2 regions of the Kitasatospora sp. NPDC008115 genome follow, and region 2 is predicted to be linked to the other one. Evidence: riboswitches for the same ligand, from Rfam matches in the RefSeq annotation. Region 2 holds a riboswitch; the other holds the start of a gene.

Region 1 (4,183 bases), on a different contig from region 2:
GTTGACGAAGCGGCGCAGCTTGCCGGTGTCGTCCAGGATGCGCGCGGCGATCCCGGCGTGGTTCTTCTCCAGGTCGGCGATGACCTCGCCGAGCGTGGCGCCCTCGGCGGGCACCTCGCTGGCGCCACCGGTGTAGGTGCGCAGGATGGTCGGGATGCGGACGTTGGCGCTCATGGGGGTCTCCTCGTTCGGGGCGCGCGGGGCGGGGCGGGGACGGGCGGGTGGAGCCTGCGGGGGGCGGGGGCCCGGGGTCAGGCGGTGGCCAGGCCGGCGTCCCGGAAGGACTCCAGGGTCGGCCGGATCACGGCGGTCATCCCGGCGTCCGAGACCGCGTCGAGGGTCTTCAGACCGTCACCGGTGTTGATCGCGACGGTCTCCTTCGACGGGTCCAGCTGACCGGTCTCGACCAGCTTCTTGAGCACGCCGACCGTCACGCCGCCCGCGGTCTCCGCGAAGATGCCCTCGGTGCGGGCCAGCAGCCGGATCGCGGCCACGACCTCCTCGTCCGTCACGTCCTCCACCGCGCCGCCGGTGCGCCGGGCGATGTCCAGCACGTAGGGGCCGTCGGCCGGGTTGCCGATCGCCAGCGACTTGGCGATGGTGTCCGGCTTGACCGGCCGGATCACGTCGTGGCCGGCCTTGAACGCGGCCGAGACCGGCGAGCAGCCCGCCGCCTGGGCGCCGAAGATCCGGTACGGCCGGTCCTCGACCAGGCCGAGCTTGATCAGCTCCTGCAGACCCTTGTCGATCTTGGTGAGCTGCGAGCCCGAGGCGATCGGGATCACGATCTGCTCCGGCAGCCGCCAGCCCAGCTGCTCGCAGATCTCGTAGGCGAGCGTCTTGGAGCCCTCGCCGTAGTACGGCCGCAGATTGACGTTGACGAAGCCCCAGCCCTCGCCGGCGGGATCGCCGATCAGCTCCGAGCAGAACCGGTTCACGTCGTCGTAGTTGCCCTGGATGCCGACCAGCTCGCCGCCGTACACCCCGGCCATCACGACCTTGCCCTGCTCCAGGTCGTGCGGGATGAACACGCAGGACCGGAAGCCCGCCCGGGCCGCCGCCGCGCCCACCGCGCCGGCCAGGTTGCCGGTCGAGGAGCAGGACAGCGTGGTGTAGCCGAACGCGCGGGCCGCCTCGATGGCGCAGGCCACCACGCGGTCCTTGAAGGAGTGGGTCGGGTTGCCGGAGTCGTCCTTGACGTGCAACTGCGCGGTGAAGCCCAGCTCACGGCCCAGGTTGTCGGCCTTCACCAGCGGGGTCCACCCCGGGTTGAGGTTCGGCTTGGACGCGACGTCGGCGGGCACCGGCAGCAGCGGCGCGTAGCGCCAGATGGAGGCGGGACCGGCCTCGATCCGCTTGCGCAGCTCCTCGGCGCCCTCGCTGCCGAACTCGTACGCGATCTCCAGCGGGCCGAAGCACTCCAGGCAGGCGAAGCTGGGGCCGAGCGGGAACCTGGTGCCGCATTCCCGACAGGACAGCCGGGCGGCGGGACCGAGGTCGACGGTGACGGGTGCGGCGGTGTCGATAGCCATGAGCGGAGGCCTCTCTCCTCATCTTCCCCGTGACGCGGTCGCGCCCGGGCCGGAATTGGCACCTGTCCCGCCGGGGCATATGCCGACCGCGCGAGAAGGTTGCCGGGACGTCAACGGGCCGTTCCCTCAGTCCCTCTGGATGAGCTCTGTGAAGTTGTGGTCCTGCTCAGCGGTGACCCCGGCGTGCGAAGGTCCGACCGCTGTACGAAGACTGTATCCGAAGGCGTCAACCCCGAACGGCACCGTCCGCCACGCGAGATGCCCCGTCCCACCGGACCCCGTACCCGACCCCGCCGAGGAGAGCACCTTGCCCGCCGAACCGACCCCCGAGCTCCTCCCCGAGACGGCGTCCTGGCTGCGCCGTCGCTCGTGGAGCGCGGCCGACCGCCCGGTGCACACCCTGCCGGCGGCCAAGCGGGCGCTCGGCCCGGCCGGCACGGTCAGCGTCGTGCTGCCCGCGCTGGACGAGGAGGCCACCGTCGGCGAGATCGTCCGGGTCATCCGCCGCGAGCTGATGGAGCGGCTGCCGCTGGTCGACGAGCTGGTGGTGGTCGACTCCGGCTCCGCCGACGCCACCGCCGCGGTCGCCGCCGAGGCGGGCGCCACCGTGGTCCACCGCGACGCGATCCTGCCCCGGCTGCCCGCCGCCCCCGGCAAGGGCGAGGTGCTCTGGCGCTCGCTGCTGGTCACCCGCGGCGAGATCGTCTGCTTCGTCGACGCCGACCTGCGCGAGTTCGACCCCGCCCTGGTCTCCGGGATCATCGGCCCGCTGCTCACCGAGCCGGACATCCAGTTGGTCAAGGCGATGTACGACCGGCCGCTGGAGACCGACGGCGCGGTCGTGCCGGCCGGCGGCGGCCGGGTCACCGAACTGGTCGCCCGCCCGCTGCTCAACCTGCACTGGCCGGAACTCGCCGGTTTCGTCCAGCCGCTCGGCGGTGAGTACGCGGCCCGCCGCTCGCTGCTCGAACGGCTGCCCTTCCCCACCGGCTACGGCGTCGAACTCGGCCTGCTGGTCGACGCCCTGGAGACGGCCGGCCTGGACGCGCTCGCCCAGGTGGACGTCGGCGTGCGCCACCACCGCCACCAGGACGGCCAGGCACTCGGCCGGATGGCCGCCACCATCTACCGCACCGCGCTGGAACGGCTCGACCGCACCCACCGGCTCAAGGCCTCCGCCGACCTGGTCCACCCCCGGCTCACCCAGTTCACCCGCGACCCGGGCACCCGCGCCTTCACCGCCCACACCCACCCCGTCACCGCCACCGAACGCCCCCCGATGCACACCGTCCCCGAATACGCCACCCGGCGGTGACACGTTTGCCGCCCCGGACCCCCGGCAACCAACCAACCATGGGCCCTGACACGACCGAGCGTTCGAATCCGACCGGCGCCGCCCCCGTTCTGGTGGCGTCCAACCGGGGGCCGGTGTCCTTCGGCACCGCGGACGACGGCACGCTGACCCTCCGCAGAGGCGGCGGAGGCCTGGTCTCCGGGCTCTCCGCCATCGACGACCCGGACGCCGTCTGGGTCTGCGCCGCCCTCTCCGACGCCGACCGCCGGGCCGCCCGCCAGGCCCCGGACGGCCGCCTCGACCGGGCCGGCCACGACGTCGGCGGGCAGGCCGTGCGGATGCTGGACATAGACCCGCAGACCTTCGCCCGCGCCTACAACGGCATCGCCAACTCGACCCTCTGGTTCGTCCACCACCTGCTCTGGAACACCCCGACCGCCCCCGCCTTCGACACCGGCTTCCGCACCGAGTGGGAGGCCTTCACCGCCTACAACGCCGCCTTCGCCGAGGCGCTCGCCGCCGAGGCCGCCCCCGGCGCCGCCGTCCTGGTGCAGGACTACCACCTCTCGCTGGTCCCGGCGCTGCTCCGGGCCGCCCGCCCCGACCTGCGGATCGGCCACTTCTCGCACACCCCCTGGGCACCGCCCGAGTACCTGCGGCTGCTGCCCGACGACATCGCCGCCACCGTCCTCACCGGCATCCTCGGCGCCGACCGGGCGGGCTTCCTGACCCGCCGCTGGGCGCTCGCCTTCGCCGACTGCTGCGAGCGGTTCCTCGGCGCGGCGGTCGACCGCGAGGCGCTCACCGTCACCCACGCCGGCCGCACCACCGCGCTCGGCGTGCACGGCCTCGGCGCCGACGCCGACTTCCTGCGCGAGCGCGCCCACCGCCCGGACGTCGACGAACGGCTCGCCGCCCTGCGCACCGCCGTCGGCGAGCGCCGCACCGTGGTGCGGGTCGACCGCACCGAGCTGAGCAAGAACATCGTCCGCGGCTTCCTGGCCTACCGGCACCTGCTGCGCACCCGCCCCGAGTGGCGCGACCGGGTGGTGCACATCGCCTTCGCCTACCCGTCCCGCACCGACCTCGCCGAGTACCGGGCCTACACCGACCAGGTGCGGGCGCTGGCCGCCGAGATCGTCGCGGAGTTCGGCACACCGGACTGGACCCCGCTGATCCTGCACGTCGACGACGACTTCCCGCGCTCGCTGGCCGCCTACCGGATGGCCGACGTGGCCCTGGTCAACCCGATCCGGGACGGCATGAACCTGGTCGCCAAGGAGGTCCCGGTGGTCTCCGACCGGGGCTGCGCGCTCGTCCTGTCCCGGGAGGCCGGCGCACACGCCGAACTCGGCGA
Region 2 (4,183 bases):
AGACCACCCGTCCGCCGTACGGGTGGTCTGTGCGGGCGGGGTGACGCGCGGTGCTCCGCCCGGACCAGTCGCGGGGGCGCCCGGCCGAGGAGGATCTCCCCGGAAGGGCTCGGCGGCGGGTGATCGGGAGTAGCATCCGGGGAGAGGCGAACGTGGTCCGGATCACACGTGAGGGAGCAGGCCCATGGCGTACACGACCGACGAGACCTTGACCGTTCTCGTCTACAGCCACGACCGCACCACCCGCGAGCAGGTGCTGACCGCTCTCGGCCGCAGGCCCGCGGAGGACCTGCCGGAGCTGGAGTACCTGGAGTGCGCGACCACCCCCGCGGTGCTCAAGGCGCTGGAGAAGGGCGGGGTGGACCTCTGCGTGCTGGACGGCGAGGCGGTTCCGGCCGGCGGGCTCGGGCTCGCCCGGCAGTTGAAGGACGAGATCTACGGCTGCCCGCCGCTGCTGGTGCTGATCGGCCGGCCGCAGGACTCCTGGCTGGCGGCGTGGAGCCGGGCCGACGCGGCGATCTCCCAGCCGGTGGACCCGGTGGCGCTGGCCGGGGCCGCCGCCACCCTGCTGCGGGCCCGGCTGGCCAAGCGGACGCCCGCCGCGCGTTAGGGCGGGGCCGGTGTCTCACGCCGGCGTCTCAGTACAAGAGAAGAAGGGTGAACGGCGGAGCCCGGGGCCCCGCCGCTCGATAGGCTGACTCCGTCCCTACGTCCTTCCCCGTCCGCGGGGAGCGAGAGCTGGAGTCGGTCATGGTGAACGTGCAGCCTGCGAACGGCGGTAGCGAGCCCGCGCAGGTGGTCCGCACCTGGCCGGACATCCTGTCGGCGCTGCTGCGGGGGGAGGACCTCGACCGCTCGGCCACCGCGTGGGCGATGGACCGGATCATGAGCGGGGAGGCCTCCCCGGTGCAGATCGCCGGCTTCATGGTGGCGCTGCGGGCCAAGGGCGAGACGGTCGACGAGATCTCCGGTCTGGTCGACTCGATGTACTCCCACGCGGAGCCGCTGCTCATCCCCGGCCCGGCGGTGGACATCGTCGGCACCGGCGGCGACCGGGCCAAGACCGTCAACATCTCCACCATGTCGGCGATCGTCGCCGCGGCGGCCGGTGCCAAGGTGGTCAAGCACGGCAACCGGGCCGCCTCCTCGGCCAGCGGCTCCTCGGACGTGCTGGAGAAGCTGGGCATCAGCCTGAACCTGCGGCCGCGCCGGGTCGCCGAGGTGGCCGAGGAGGTCGGGCTCACCTTCTGCTTCGCGGCCACCTTCCACCCGTCGATGCGGCACGCCGGCCCGGCGCGCAGCGAGCTCGGGGTGCCGACCGCCTTCAACATCCTCGGCCCGCTCACCAATCCGGCCCGGGTCACCGCGCACGCGATCGGCTGCTTCGACACCCGCCTCGCCGGGCTGATCGCCGGCGTGCTGGCGCGGCGCGGTGCCAGCGCGCTGGTCTTCCGGGGTGACGACGGGCTGGACGAGCTGACCGTCACCACCACCTCGCGGGTCTGGGTGGTCCGGGACGGCGACGTCACCGAGACCTCCTTCGACCCGCGCGACGTCGGCATCGAGCCGGTCGGCATCGAGGCGCTGCGCGGCGGGGACCCGGCGTACAACGCGGAGGTCGCGCGCCGGCTGCTGGCCGGGGAGCACGGGCCGGTGCGGGACGCGGTGCTGCTGAACTCGGCGGCCGCGCTGGTGGCGCTCGACCTGACCGACGCGCCGCTCGCCGAGCAGCTCGGGGCCGCGATGCGGCGCACCGCCGCGGCGATCGACTCGGGCGCGGCGCGCGATCTGCTGAAGCACTGGTCGGAGGCCACCACCCGGGCGTGACACGGGAGTCGGGGCCCGTGGGAGACACCTCCCACGGGCCCCTGCGGCTGTCCGGGATACGGACTCCTGTTTGACCGCGGGACGCACGCGACCTAGAGTCTTCGCCAGGTCATGAGCGACAGCGTCAAGCCCCAGCTGGCTGTCCGGCAACCCTCCGTCCGTGGCGGGGTGCCCTGGGTGAGGACCGGGTCACGCGGCGATCGGTCCGCGTGGCAAGCGCGGACGCCGGACTGAACGCACTCCCGGGGTCCCTGACCCGTCACAGGAGTGCATCCTCATGTCCCTCGCCACCTCCTTCCGCGCCCCGCTTCCGGTCCTCGGCCACGACGTCCAGGTCCCGCTCGCCAACGGCGAGAAGGTCGGCTACGCGGCGCTCGACTACGCCGCCAGTTCCCCGGCGCTCCAGCGGGTCTGGGACGACGTCGCCGCCTACGCCCCCTACTACGGCAGCGTGCACCGCGGTGCCGGCTACCTGTCGCAGCTCTCCACCGACCTGTTCGAGCAGAGCCGCCGCACCGTCACCGAGTTCCTCGACCTGCGCGAGGGCGACCAGGTGGTCTTCACCCGCGCCACCACCGACTCGCTCAACCTGCTGGCCGGCGCCGTCCCGGCCGGGACCCAGGTGTTCGCCTTCGAGACCGAGCACCACGCCTCGCTGCTGCCCTGGGCGCACGCCGGCCTGCCCGTCACCTACCTGCGCGCCCCCCGCTCGCACGCCGAGGCGGTCGCCGCCTTCGACGCCGCGCTGGCCGGCGCGCCCGAGGGCCCGAAGCTGCTCTGCGTCACCGGCGCCTCCAACGTCACCGGCGAGCTGTGGCCGGTCGCGGAGCTGACCCGCACCGCGCACCGCCACGGCGCCCGGGTGGTGCTGGACGCCGCGCAGCTGGCCCCGCACCACCGGGTCTCGGTGCGCGAGCTGGACGTCGACTGGATCGCCTTCTCCGGCCACAAGCTGTACGCGCCGTTCGGCGCCGGGGTGCTGGCCGGCCGGGCCGACTGGCTGGACGAGGCCGAGCCGTACCTGGCCGGCGGCGGCGCCACCCGCACGGTGGCCCGGGAGACCGACGGCTCGGTGGCCGTGCAGTGGCACACCGGCCCGGCCCGGCACGAGGCCGGCTCGCCCAACGTCATCGGCGCCTACGCGATCGCCTCGGCCTGCCGGGCGCTCACCGAGGCCGGGTTCGACGCGCTGGAGGCCCGCGAGCGGGAGCTGGTCGCGCGGCTGAAGGACGGGCTGGCGCAGATCCCGGAGGTCCGGGTGCTGAACCTGTTCGGCGCCGAATCGGACCGGGTGGGCGTGCTCTCCTTCGTCGTCCGGGGCTGGAACAGCTCGCACTTCTCGGCCGCGCTGTCCGCCGAGTACGGCATCGGGGTCCGCGACGGCCTGTTCTGTGCCCACCCGCTGGTGCGCACCCTGCTCGGCGACGAGGAGGCGGCGCCCTCGGAGTGCGGCGCGCCGGAGCCGTCGCTGCCCGGCGAGCGCAGCCTGAACGCGATCCGGGTGAGCTTCGGCGCGGGCACCCCGGACGAGCACGTGGAGCGGTTCCTGACCGCCGTCCGCGAGCTGGTCACGGACGGCGCGGCCTGGACCTACCGCAACGAGGGCGGTCGCTGCGTGGCGGACACCCGCCGCGAGGGCTGAGCCCCCGAAGGCGTGGCCTACTCGTCCAGGCCGATCGCGAACGCGGCCTCCAGGTCGTGCTGGGAGTAGGTGCGGAAGGCGATCTGGGTCTCGGTGTGGGCCACGCCCGGGACCTTGTTGAGGCGGCCGGGGATCACCTCGGCGAGGTCGTCGTGCCGGGCCACCCGCACCATCGCGACCAGGTCGTAGCCACCGGTCACCGAGTAGACCTCGCTGACGCCCTCGATGGCGGCGATCGCCTCGGCGATCTCCGGGATGCGGTCGACGCTGGTCTTGATCAGGACGATGGCGGTGATCACGGTGGCGTACTCCTTTGTGAGGTGCCGCCAGGGTATCGGGCGTCGGCGGCACCGTCGCGGGGGCGGGTGGCCCGCGGACGGCGCTCGGTGAGGGTGCAGGCGTAGAGGAAACCGGCCGCGAAGCCGATCACGTGCACCAGGTACGCCACCCCGGGCCCGGCGGAGTGCACCGACCACCACTGCAGGGCGAACCAGAGCCCCAGCACCAGCCAGGCCGGGAAGCGCAGCGGCAGGAAGAGCAGCAGCGGCACGAGCGTGGTGACCCTGGCCCGCGGGTGGAAGCGCAGATAGGCGCCGAGCGCGGCGGAGATCGCCCCGGAGGCGCCGATCAGCACCCTGGTCGAGTCCGCCGAGTGCGCCTCGGCCAGTGCGAAGCCGTAGGTGGCCAGCGCCCCGGACGCCAGATAGAAGAGGA

The links. A riboswitch is a leader RNA that binds a small molecule or an ion and turns the genes downstream of it on or off. The one in region 2 is predicted to bind S-adenosylmethionine.
Region 1: linked by a shared signal. The riboswitch ahead of thrC (threonine synthase) and the one ahead of ACFZBX_RS18465 (aminotransferase class V-fold PLP-dependent enzyme) in region 2 are both predicted to bind S-adenosylmethionine.

Annotation. Positions count from the first base shown of each region.
Region 1 is NZ_JBIBHU010000030.1:23,031-27,213, forward strand. It holds gene ACFZBX_RS30405 (ubiquitin-like small modifier protein 1) at 1-174, opposite strand, end outside; gene thrC (threonine synthase) at 252-1,532, opposite strand; SAM riboswitch class I at 1,548-1,678, opposite strand; gene ACFZBX_RS30415 (glucosyl-3-phosphoglycerate synthase) at 1,840-2,847, shown strand; gene ACFZBX_RS30420 (trehalose-6-phosphate synthase) at 2,886-4,183, shown strand, end outside.
Region 2 is NZ_JBIBHU010000013.1:138,353-142,535, reverse strand. It holds gene ACFZBX_RS18475 (hypothetical protein) at 185-610, shown strand; gene trpD (anthranilate phosphoribosyltransferase) at 751-1,827, shown strand; SAM riboswitch class IV at 1,935-2,052, shown strand; gene ACFZBX_RS18465 (aminotransferase class V-fold PLP-dependent enzyme) at 2,105-3,469, shown strand; gene ACFZBX_RS18460 (Lrp/AsnC ligand binding domain-containing protein) at 3,487-3,768, opposite strand; gene ACFZBX_RS18455 (rhomboid family intramembrane serine protease) at 3,765-4,183, opposite strand, start outside.